Regions from separate parts of the Lactobacillus sp. N54.MGS-719 genome, predicted to be linked through region 3. Evidence: predicted binding sites of a transcription regulator. Region 3 holds the regulator's gene; each other region holds the start of a gene.
What was found. The regulator HrcA, encoded in region 3, represses chaperone genes, less so after heat shock. The targets are predictions, from matches to a motif close to TTAGCACTCNNNNNNNNNGAGTGCTAA.
Positions count from the first base shown of each region.

Region 1 (2,200 bases), on a different contig from region 3:
TTTATATTGGATATCGAGATGCTTATCCCAATTGCCTCATTGGGCCAAAGAATCGAGAAAGGTCTGAGAGAACGTGAACAAAAGAATGAGTAAAAATCCCAACCTAAAATGGTTAATCCTAACTTTATTGCTGGTTATTCTTTTAGCTATTCCGGGCTACTCTTGGATGAAAAAAGATAACTGGGCTCGAGCACAAAGGCAAAAGTCCATGTTATCACCAGTTATTATGGTGCCAGGCTCAAGTGCTACCACGGAACGATTCAATCAATTAGTTAGACAACTGAATAGCAAAACAGCAACTAAGCATAGTGTGTTAAAGATTAAGGTTTCAACAAAAGGCACATTGTCTTATTCCGGTACCATTGATAAAGATGATAATGAACCAATTATTGTAGTAGGTTTTCAAAATAATCATGACGGCTATAGCAACATCAAAAAGCAAGCAGGCTGGCTTGATCAGGCTTTTTACACATTGACGCAAAATTATCATTTCAATAATTTCAAGGCATTTGGTCACTCAAATGGCGGTCTGATTTGGACATATTGGCTGGAGCATTACTATTCTAGTTATGCTAATGAAATCAAAATGAAGCGCCTGATGACGTTGGGGACGCCATATAATTTTAATGAAAGCAATTTGAAGTACAGAACGCAAATGCTTGAAGACTTTATCAAGAATAAAAATAAGTTGCCAAAGAATTTGGTTGTTTATTCTTTATCCGGTGGTAAAAACTATGAATCCGACGGGATTGTGCCGGAAGCAAGTGTTGCAGCCGGAAAGTATATTTTCCAAAATCAGGTAAAGAGCTACACGGCCATGACAGTAACCGGTCCGGAAGCCGATCACTCGGACCTGCCACAGAATGAACAGGTTGTGCGCTTGATCAAACATTATTTACTAGAAAAGAAGAATAAAAACTTGCGGCCCCCTAGACAAGCTAATAAGAAAAGACAATAATGTAGGTGTCATGAGGTAAGAGTTTTTTATTATCCTGTGGATAAGTCTCTTTGAAAGCTCAACAAAAATTAGTGATAAACTGATTATCTTAAGAAATTCTTTATAATTTGTGAAGCACAATAAGCGCTGATGTATCAGTGTTTATTGTGCTTTTTATTTGCTAAATCACAAAAAATAAAGAAATTGTGGAAAACTTTCAGAAAAAAGCTTGCATTCTGTGGATAACCTGTTATACTAATAAATGTAATAAGTTAGCACTCAAAAGCGTCGAGTGCTAAAAGACTTAAATTTATTTATAGGGAGTGTTTGCATATATGGCATACTTTGACAATGATTTTGACAACTTATTTAACGAATTGAACAGCTCATTCTTTAATGACGACTTCGGCAAGAGAAGTGGCAATGGAAATGGCAACTCAGGTTCAATTCCAATTAACTACTCAAGCAACATGGGAGCAACCCCACAAACTATTCAACAAAATCCTCAAAATCCAAATGAAAAACCAATTGGTGAAGATTTAGTTGAAGAAGCAAAGAACAACAAATTCGACCCAGTTATCGGTCGTGATGAACAAATCGATAACGTAATCGAAATTTTATCAAGACGTAAGAAGAACAATCCAGTTTTAATTGGACCTGCTGGTGTTGGTAAAACCTCTATCGTAGAAGGCTTGGCTGAAAGAATTGCTTCTGGCAACGTTCCAGCTAAGATGGCAAACATGCACATTATTTCAGTAAATATTAACGACATGGTTGCTGGTTCAAGCCTTCGTGGTAGCTTTGAAGAGAGACTTAAGAAAGTTATCGACAAAGCTAAGAGTGATCCTAACATTGTTTTATTCATCGACGAATTACACAACATTGTAGGTGCAGGTTCTACTGATTCAGAAAACAACAACGGTGACGCTGCTAACATCTTGAAGCCAGCTCTTGCAAGCGGTGACTTGAAGTTAATCGGTGCTACTACTACAAGCGAATTCCAAAGAATTGAAAAAGACCCAGCATTATCACGTAGATTCCAAGCTGTACAAGTTCCAGAACCTACTACTGATGTAGCTGTTAAGATTCTGGAAGGCTTGAAGAAGAAATACGAGGACTACCACCACGTAAAATACACTGACGACAGCCTTAAATTAGCCGTTGAATTATCAGAAAGATACATTCAAGGTCGTTACTTACCAGACAAGGCCATCGACTTGATGGATGAAGCTGGTGCTAAGAAGGCTTTGCTTGTACAACCAA
Region 1 covers NZ_LARO01000017.1:17,037-19,236, reverse strand. Annotated here, with positions in the region: gene WS44_RS04555 (PTS transporter subunit EIIC) at 1-93, shown strand, start outside; gene WS44_RS04550 (alpha/beta hydrolase) at 86-958, shown strand; gene WS44_RS04545 (ATP-dependent Clp protease ATP-binding subunit) at 1,273-2,200, shown strand, end outside.
Region 1: WS44_RS04545 (ATP-dependent Clp protease ATP-binding subunit) is a predicted target of HrcA. The motif match lies at 1,210-1,236, and genes of this name have one in related genera.

Region 2 (2,200 bases), on a different contig from region 3:
TGAACTAATTCAGTTGAGAAGTTACTCTTGTATGAAACTTTATTATTGTTGTTCAATACATAGACGTACTTGTCGGTAGAACCCATAGCTTGACCGTGGCCAATTGGAATATAAGGACTTACCTTAATGTTCTTAACATATGAGTTAAACTTGCTTTGTGACATATCAAGTAAGTATTGACCGTTAAAGGCGTTAGTCAAGTTGTTCAAGTTGTAACCCACAATGTGGCCGTCAGTAATAGTAGTACTGCTGAGCAAGCTAGTGTAAAGCCAGCCGTTTGACATCGTGATACCTTCTGGAATGTGACCTACACGGTTAATGTAGTCGTCATCTTTAATGTTTCTAGCAACACTCAATAAAACTGGTTGGAAGAATCGAGTCTTAAAGGTTAAATTACCATCATCACTAGTATAAGTATGCTTAGACTTATCAGGAGCAAAGTCAGTCTTAGTTACGTAGTTAGCTGAACTACCATAGTAAGTCTTCCAAGACTTCAAGTTACCGTCAAATGACTTAGCTTGAACCTTGCTTGCGTCGGCAATACCTTCCTTGGTGCTCTTTCTAACAGTTACCTTAACTGTTGCCTTAGCAGAACCATAACTGTACTTAACATTGTAAGTACCTGGATCAGTACAGTCGATCATATCTTCAGATACATCTACATCTTGGTTATCAATCACAGTACCCATATTGTTGGTTACATAACTGATTGCATCAGTAGGATCAAAGAGGTAGTTGCTATTTCTAACCAAACTTACAGTCTTAGGAACAGCAATTGTGTTTCTAGTGAAATAGTTTTGGTTTACGTAACCAACCTTACGGCCGTCTACGTAAATACGCCAATAAGTACCATTATCTCTAGTCTTAATACTTTGATCTGATTGAATATGAGCGTATTGGTAGTCACTTGCATCAGCGATCTTGCCAGAAGGCTTACCATTGCTGATCTTCTTGTAAACATTGTAGCGTCTACCACTACCCACTTTAACCATCAAATCATAAGAAGTACTGGTTTGAACTGGTGCTTTTTTACTATCACTAGAGCTATTAGTATCTGTTGTCTTACTTGCTGAGTTAGCGTCAGCAGCAGAAACAGGTTTAGCATAGCCCATTAACAAACCTACACTAAGTGCTACAGCAGATGTAGCGGTTAAAATTTTATTTGTATACTTCAAGCCTATCCTCCGATATTACATAATTTTGATTTTACATAGTAATTATAATATATAAGATTCACTCGCAAAAATACAATTTCAATACAAGTAAGTCTCATTATTTGACACTTTTATTACGAAGTGATTTAATTAGCACTGTACTTGAATGAGTGCTAATTAAATATAACGAAAAATTTAGGAGGCAAATTTATGCTAGTACCTACAGTTATTGAACAAACTGCTCGTGGCGAACGTGCTTACGATATTTACTCACGTTTGCTTAAAGACAGAATTATCATGCTGAGTGGTGAAATTAATGACCAAATGGCCAACTCAATCATTGCTCAATTGCTCTTCTTAGATGCTCAAGACAACACTAAGGATATTTCACTTTACATCAACTCTCCTGGTGGTGTTATTACCTCTGGTCTTGCTATCATGGACACCATGAACTTTATCAAGTCGGATGTTTCTACTATTGCAATTGGTATGGCTGCTTCAATGGCTTCCATCCTTTTGACTAGTGGTACTAAGGGCAAGCGTTTCGCACTTCCTAACTCAACCGTCCTTATTCACCAACCATTAGGTGGTGCACAAGGTCAACAAACTGATATTCAAATTGCAGCTAACGAAATTTTAAAGAGTCGTAAGAAGATTAACGAAATCTTACACGAAACTACCGGTCAACCTTTGGACAAGATTCAAAAGGATACTGAACGTGACAACTACTTAACTGCAGAAGAAGCTAAGGAATACGGTTTAATTGACGAAATTATGGTCAACAAGAAGAAGTAATCATTAACTGATTACGCAAAAAAAGATCACTTCGATTGAAGTGATCTTTTTTTATGCTCTTAAACTTTCCGCAATTTCATGTAATTTTTTAAAGCGGTGATTTACTCCTGATTTAGAGATAGGACCATCGGGAATCTGATCCGCTACTTCTTTTAAAGTTAATTCAGGATGGGCCAGTCTAAAACGAGCTAGCACTTGCAATTTTTCTGACAAATCATCTAAGCCCTTTTCTGCCTGAATTGTTTGAATAT
Region 2 covers NZ_LARO01000015.1:2,793-4,992, forward strand. Annotated here, with positions in the region: gene WS44_RS04180 (SH3-like domain-containing protein) at 1-1,175, opposite strand, end outside; gene clpP (ATP-dependent Clp endopeptidase proteolytic subunit ClpP) at 1,365-1,949, shown strand; gene whiA (DNA-binding protein WhiA) at 2,001-2,200, opposite strand, start outside.
Region 2: clpP (ATP-dependent Clp endopeptidase proteolytic subunit ClpP) is a predicted target of HrcA. The motif match lies at 1,305-1,331, and genes of this name have one in related genera.

Region 3 (2,200 bases):
AAACTTCCTCTCTTATTGAGCAACTACAACCATAGCTGGTCTTAGTGTCCGATCTTTATATTGATATCCTTTTTGTAAAACCTGAACAACGTGATCTTTTTGATCATCATTCTCAGCTGCTACTGTTTGAACAGCTTGATGCAATGTCGGATCAAATTTAACGCCTTCAGCCTCAATCTCAACAATACCGTGATCTTTCATGGCCTTTGCAAGTGAATCAAGGGTCATTTGAACACCTTTCTTCAATTGCTTAGACACATCATCATCGGCCTTAACGCTTAAAGCTCTTTCCAAGTTGTCCATTGCAGGCAAAACGTCTTTAGCTAAGCTTTGAGATTCATACTTGATAAGTTGTGCTCTTTCTTTTGAATAACGAGCTTGCATATTTTGAATTTCGGCTTCGCTACGCAAGTACTTATCTTCAAGATCTTTATTCTTTTCTTTTAAGTCAGCGATTTCTTTAGCTAACTTTTGATCTTCTTTATCTTTTTTAGGCTCTTCGTCTTTAGCCTTTTCTTTTTTCACAGCCTTTTTTGGCTCAGAAGCCTTTTCTTTTTTATCTAAATCTTTTTCACTTGGAAACTCTTCTCTACTCACGGCTAACCTCCTCTATTGAAATTTACCGTAATAATCAAGCAACTTCTTGGCCAACTCATTTCTAAAGTATTCAAGAAGGCCGATCATTTGTGAATACGGCATATTTGTTGGCCCAAGTAAAGCAATTGTTCCTTTACCATGGGTGCCGACGCTATATTCAGCAGTCAGCAAACTATAATTCTTTAATAAGTCGTTAGGCATTTCTGAACCTAACTTTACTTTTACTGGATATTTCTCAGTCTTTGGATCAGCCTCACCATCTAGCAAGTTAGAAAATAGATTATCATGATCAATCATTTCATAAAGCGATCTGATATCATTGACATTATGCTCAGATGTGTTGTTCAACAAATTAATTTGTCCATCAACATACATCTGCTCGCTTGCAGCATCTTTTAAAACATCTTCGACCAAATCTAGAAGCTCACTAACATGATCGCTACCGATTTCGTTTTTAGCAAGCTCACTTAAGAATGAAATATTAACTTCATTTAAGCTCTTGCCTACTAATTGATCGTTGATCATGCGTACTGCTTTTTCAATTTCTTCCCCATGAATATTGTGTGGTAAAGCATAAACCTGATTTTGAACGTTACCATCACTCGTAACCAGAATGGCCATCACTTGTCTAGCTGACAAAGGCACAATTCTGAAACCGGTGATCTTAACATCCCCACTCTCAGGTCCTTCGGCAAAAGCAGTATAATCAGTTAAATCTGATAAGATACGAGCTGCTTCTTGTACAATCTCATTTACTTGATGGAAAGGCCGATCTAATTGACTTCCGATTGTATTATAAACGGACTCTGGCAACTGCAGTGGTTCAACCAAATTATCCAAATAGTATCGATAACCTTCGCTTGAAGGAATTCTACCACTAGAAGAGTGAGTCTTTTCAATCAAGTCCTGATCTTCAAGCACTGCCATTTCATTACGAATGGTTGCACTTGATACCTTAATTGGTAATTGTTTCATCACTGTCTTTGAACCTACAGGCTCATGTGTCTGCGTGAAGTCCGTGATTATTGTTTTTAAAATAAGTTCTTGACGCTCGGTCAACATAAATATCGCCCTCACTTTTAGCACTCACATCTCTCAGGTGCTAACAGATTCTATTATACTAAAATTTAGCAATAATTCAACCCGAGTGCTAATTTATTTTGAATTTTTTTAATTTTATTCTTTGCGTTGCTACATGCTCAATAAAGTATTGATCGTGCTCAACTAAAACCATAGCTGGTTGAACATTTTTCAGTAGCTTAATCAACTGATCTTGATTAAAGACATCCAAATAATTCGCAGGCTCATCCCACAAGTATAAATCAGCTGGTTCTACTAAAGATTTAGCCAAAGCTACTCGTTTTTGCTGACCCATGCTCATTTCTTCGATCTTTGTAGTAAAACTTTCTCGTGAAAAGCCCATTTTCTTCAAATTATGGAGCAGCTCTTCATATGAAATCTTTTGTTTTTCCGAAAACTCTTTTAATGTACCGGTATATTCAGTAAAGTCTTGAGGTAAATATGATATTTTCAAGCCATTGGTTAACGCAAACTGGCCTTGATATGACACATCATTTGCTTTACCTAATAGCAATTTCAAAAA
Region 3 covers NZ_LARO01000006.1:25,130-27,329, reverse strand. Annotated here, with positions in the region: gene grpE (nucleotide exchange factor GrpE) at 13-597, opposite strand; gene hrcA (heat-inducible transcriptional repressor HrcA) at 610-1,659, opposite strand; gene abc-f (ABC-F type ribosomal protection protein) at 1,748-2,200, opposite strand, start outside.

Region 4 (2,200 bases), on a different contig from region 3:
AACTGTTTATGTTTCTAGACGTTACTACCGCGAATTAAAAGATAAATTAAACGAAAGAAGGACTTACTAATGAAAGCTAAGTGGAGTCGAATTTTCTGGGGCGTTGGGTTAATTGCAGCTGCCGTGTTCTTAGTAATTGACCAGTTACATTTATTACCATTTACGATAGGTTTCTGGGCGATCTTTTGGACAGTAGTTTTTGTAGCTAGTTTAATTACTTCGGTAATCAATAAGAATTTATACGGAGCTATTTTCTCAATTGCCTTTTTGGTAATTGTCTACGCTAAGCCACTTCATATTTCAGCACTATCTCCTTGGACCATTTTGCTTGTGGCAATTCTGGTTTCTGCCGGAATTAGTTTGATTTTTAGAAATAGTTTTAAGCCCACGATCATCATTAATGGGAAAAAGGTTAATGCAAATTGGTCGGACTTGATAAATAAGAATTTTAAAGCAGATAATGTCATCACTGATAATAGTTTTGGCGTTGATAGCGATAATGTTGTAATTAGTGGCAAGATGACTGAAGCTTCACGTTACATTCATTCGCAAAATTTGAAAACAGTTACTATTGATTCTTCAATGGGAGACGTTAGTGTTTATTTAGATGATGCCAAAGCTGCAGGGGATGAAGTAATCATGAATATTAATACTTCGATGTGTGATGTTGATGTTTATATTCCAAGTGATTGGCAAGTTGAAAATAATATGCAAAATAGTTTGAGCGATGTCGATATTGATCACAGCAAAGGAACTGGCACAAAGTTGATCTTACAGGGTAGAAATACCATGGGAGATTTAACTGTTAAACATGTAAAAGATTAAGAAAATTCAAAATTAGCACTCATTATAAAAAAGTGCTAATTTTTTCTTGCTTTTTTTTGGTAAACGGGTTATTATCATATTTGTAAGTTAGCACTTGATAAATAAGAGTGCTAATCAGTTAATAATGATTTTAAACTTTTAAAAAGAAGAAAATAAGTTATAAGGGGGACTAAACGTGTTACAACCAATCGGTGATCGTGTAATCGTTAAAGTTAAAGAAGAAGAAGAAAAGACAGTTGGCGGCATCGTTTTAGCATCAAATGCTAAGAAGAAGCCAATTGAAGGCGAAGTTGTAGCTGTCGGTGAAGGTGCTTACGCATCAAACGGCGAAAAGATTCCTATGGTCGTTAAGAAGGGCGACGTAGTTATCTACGACAGATATTCAGGCACTAACGTTGAATACGAAGGCGAAAAGTATTTAGTTCTTCACGAAAAAGACATTTTAGCAATTGAAAAGTAATTAAAGGAGCGGATATAGAATATGGCAAAAGATATTAAATTCTCAGAAAATGCAAGACGTTCCCTTTTAAGGGGTGTTGACAAGTTAGCTGATACTGTTAAGACCACTATTGGTCCTAAGGGTAGAAACGTTGTTTTGGAACAAAGCTACGGCAACCCAGATATTACTAACGATGGTGTTACTATTGCTAAGTCAATTGAATTAAAAGACCACTACGAAAACATGGGTGCTAAGCTTGTTGCTGAAGCTGCACAAAAGACTAACGACATTGCCGGTGACGGTACTACTACTGCAACTGTTTTAACTCAAGCAATTGCCCGTGAAGGTATGAAGAACGTTACTGCTGGTGCTAACCCTGTAGGTATTCGTCGCGGTATTGAAAAGGCTACTCAAGCTGCCGTTGATGAATTACACAAGATCAGCCACAAGGTTGAATCAAAGGACCAAATCGCTAACGTAGCTGCTGTTTCATCAGCATCTAAAGAAGTTGGTGACTTAATCGCTGACGCTATGGAAAAGGTTGGTCACGATGGTGTTATCACTATTGAAGATTCACGTGGTATCAACACTGAACTTTCAGTAGTTGAAGGTATGCAATTCGATCGTGGTTACTTATCACAATACATGGTAACTGACAACGACAAGATGGAAGCAGATCTTGACAACCCATACATCTTGATCACTGACAAGAAGATTTCTAACATCCAAGACATTTTGCCACTTCTTCAAGAAATCGTTCAACAAGGTAAGGCTTTGTTAATCATTGCTGACGATGTTTCTGGTGAAGCTCTTCCAACTCTTGTATTGAACAAGATCCGTGGTACTTTCAACGTTGTTGCTGTTAAGGCTCCTGGCTTTGGTGACCGTCGTAAGGCTCAATTACAAGATATCGCTGCTTTGACTGGTGGTACAGTA
Region 4 covers NZ_LARO01000022.1:1,113-3,312, forward strand. Annotated here, with positions in the region: gene WS44_RS05375 (LytTR family DNA-binding domain-containing protein) at 1-70, shown strand, start outside; gene WS44_RS05380 (LiaF domain-containing protein) at 70-825, shown strand; gene groES (co-chaperone GroES) at 1,001-1,285, shown strand; gene groL (chaperonin GroEL) at 1,307-2,200, shown strand, end outside.
Region 4: groES (co-chaperone GroES) is a predicted target of HrcA. The motif match lies at 913-939, and genes of this name have one in related genera.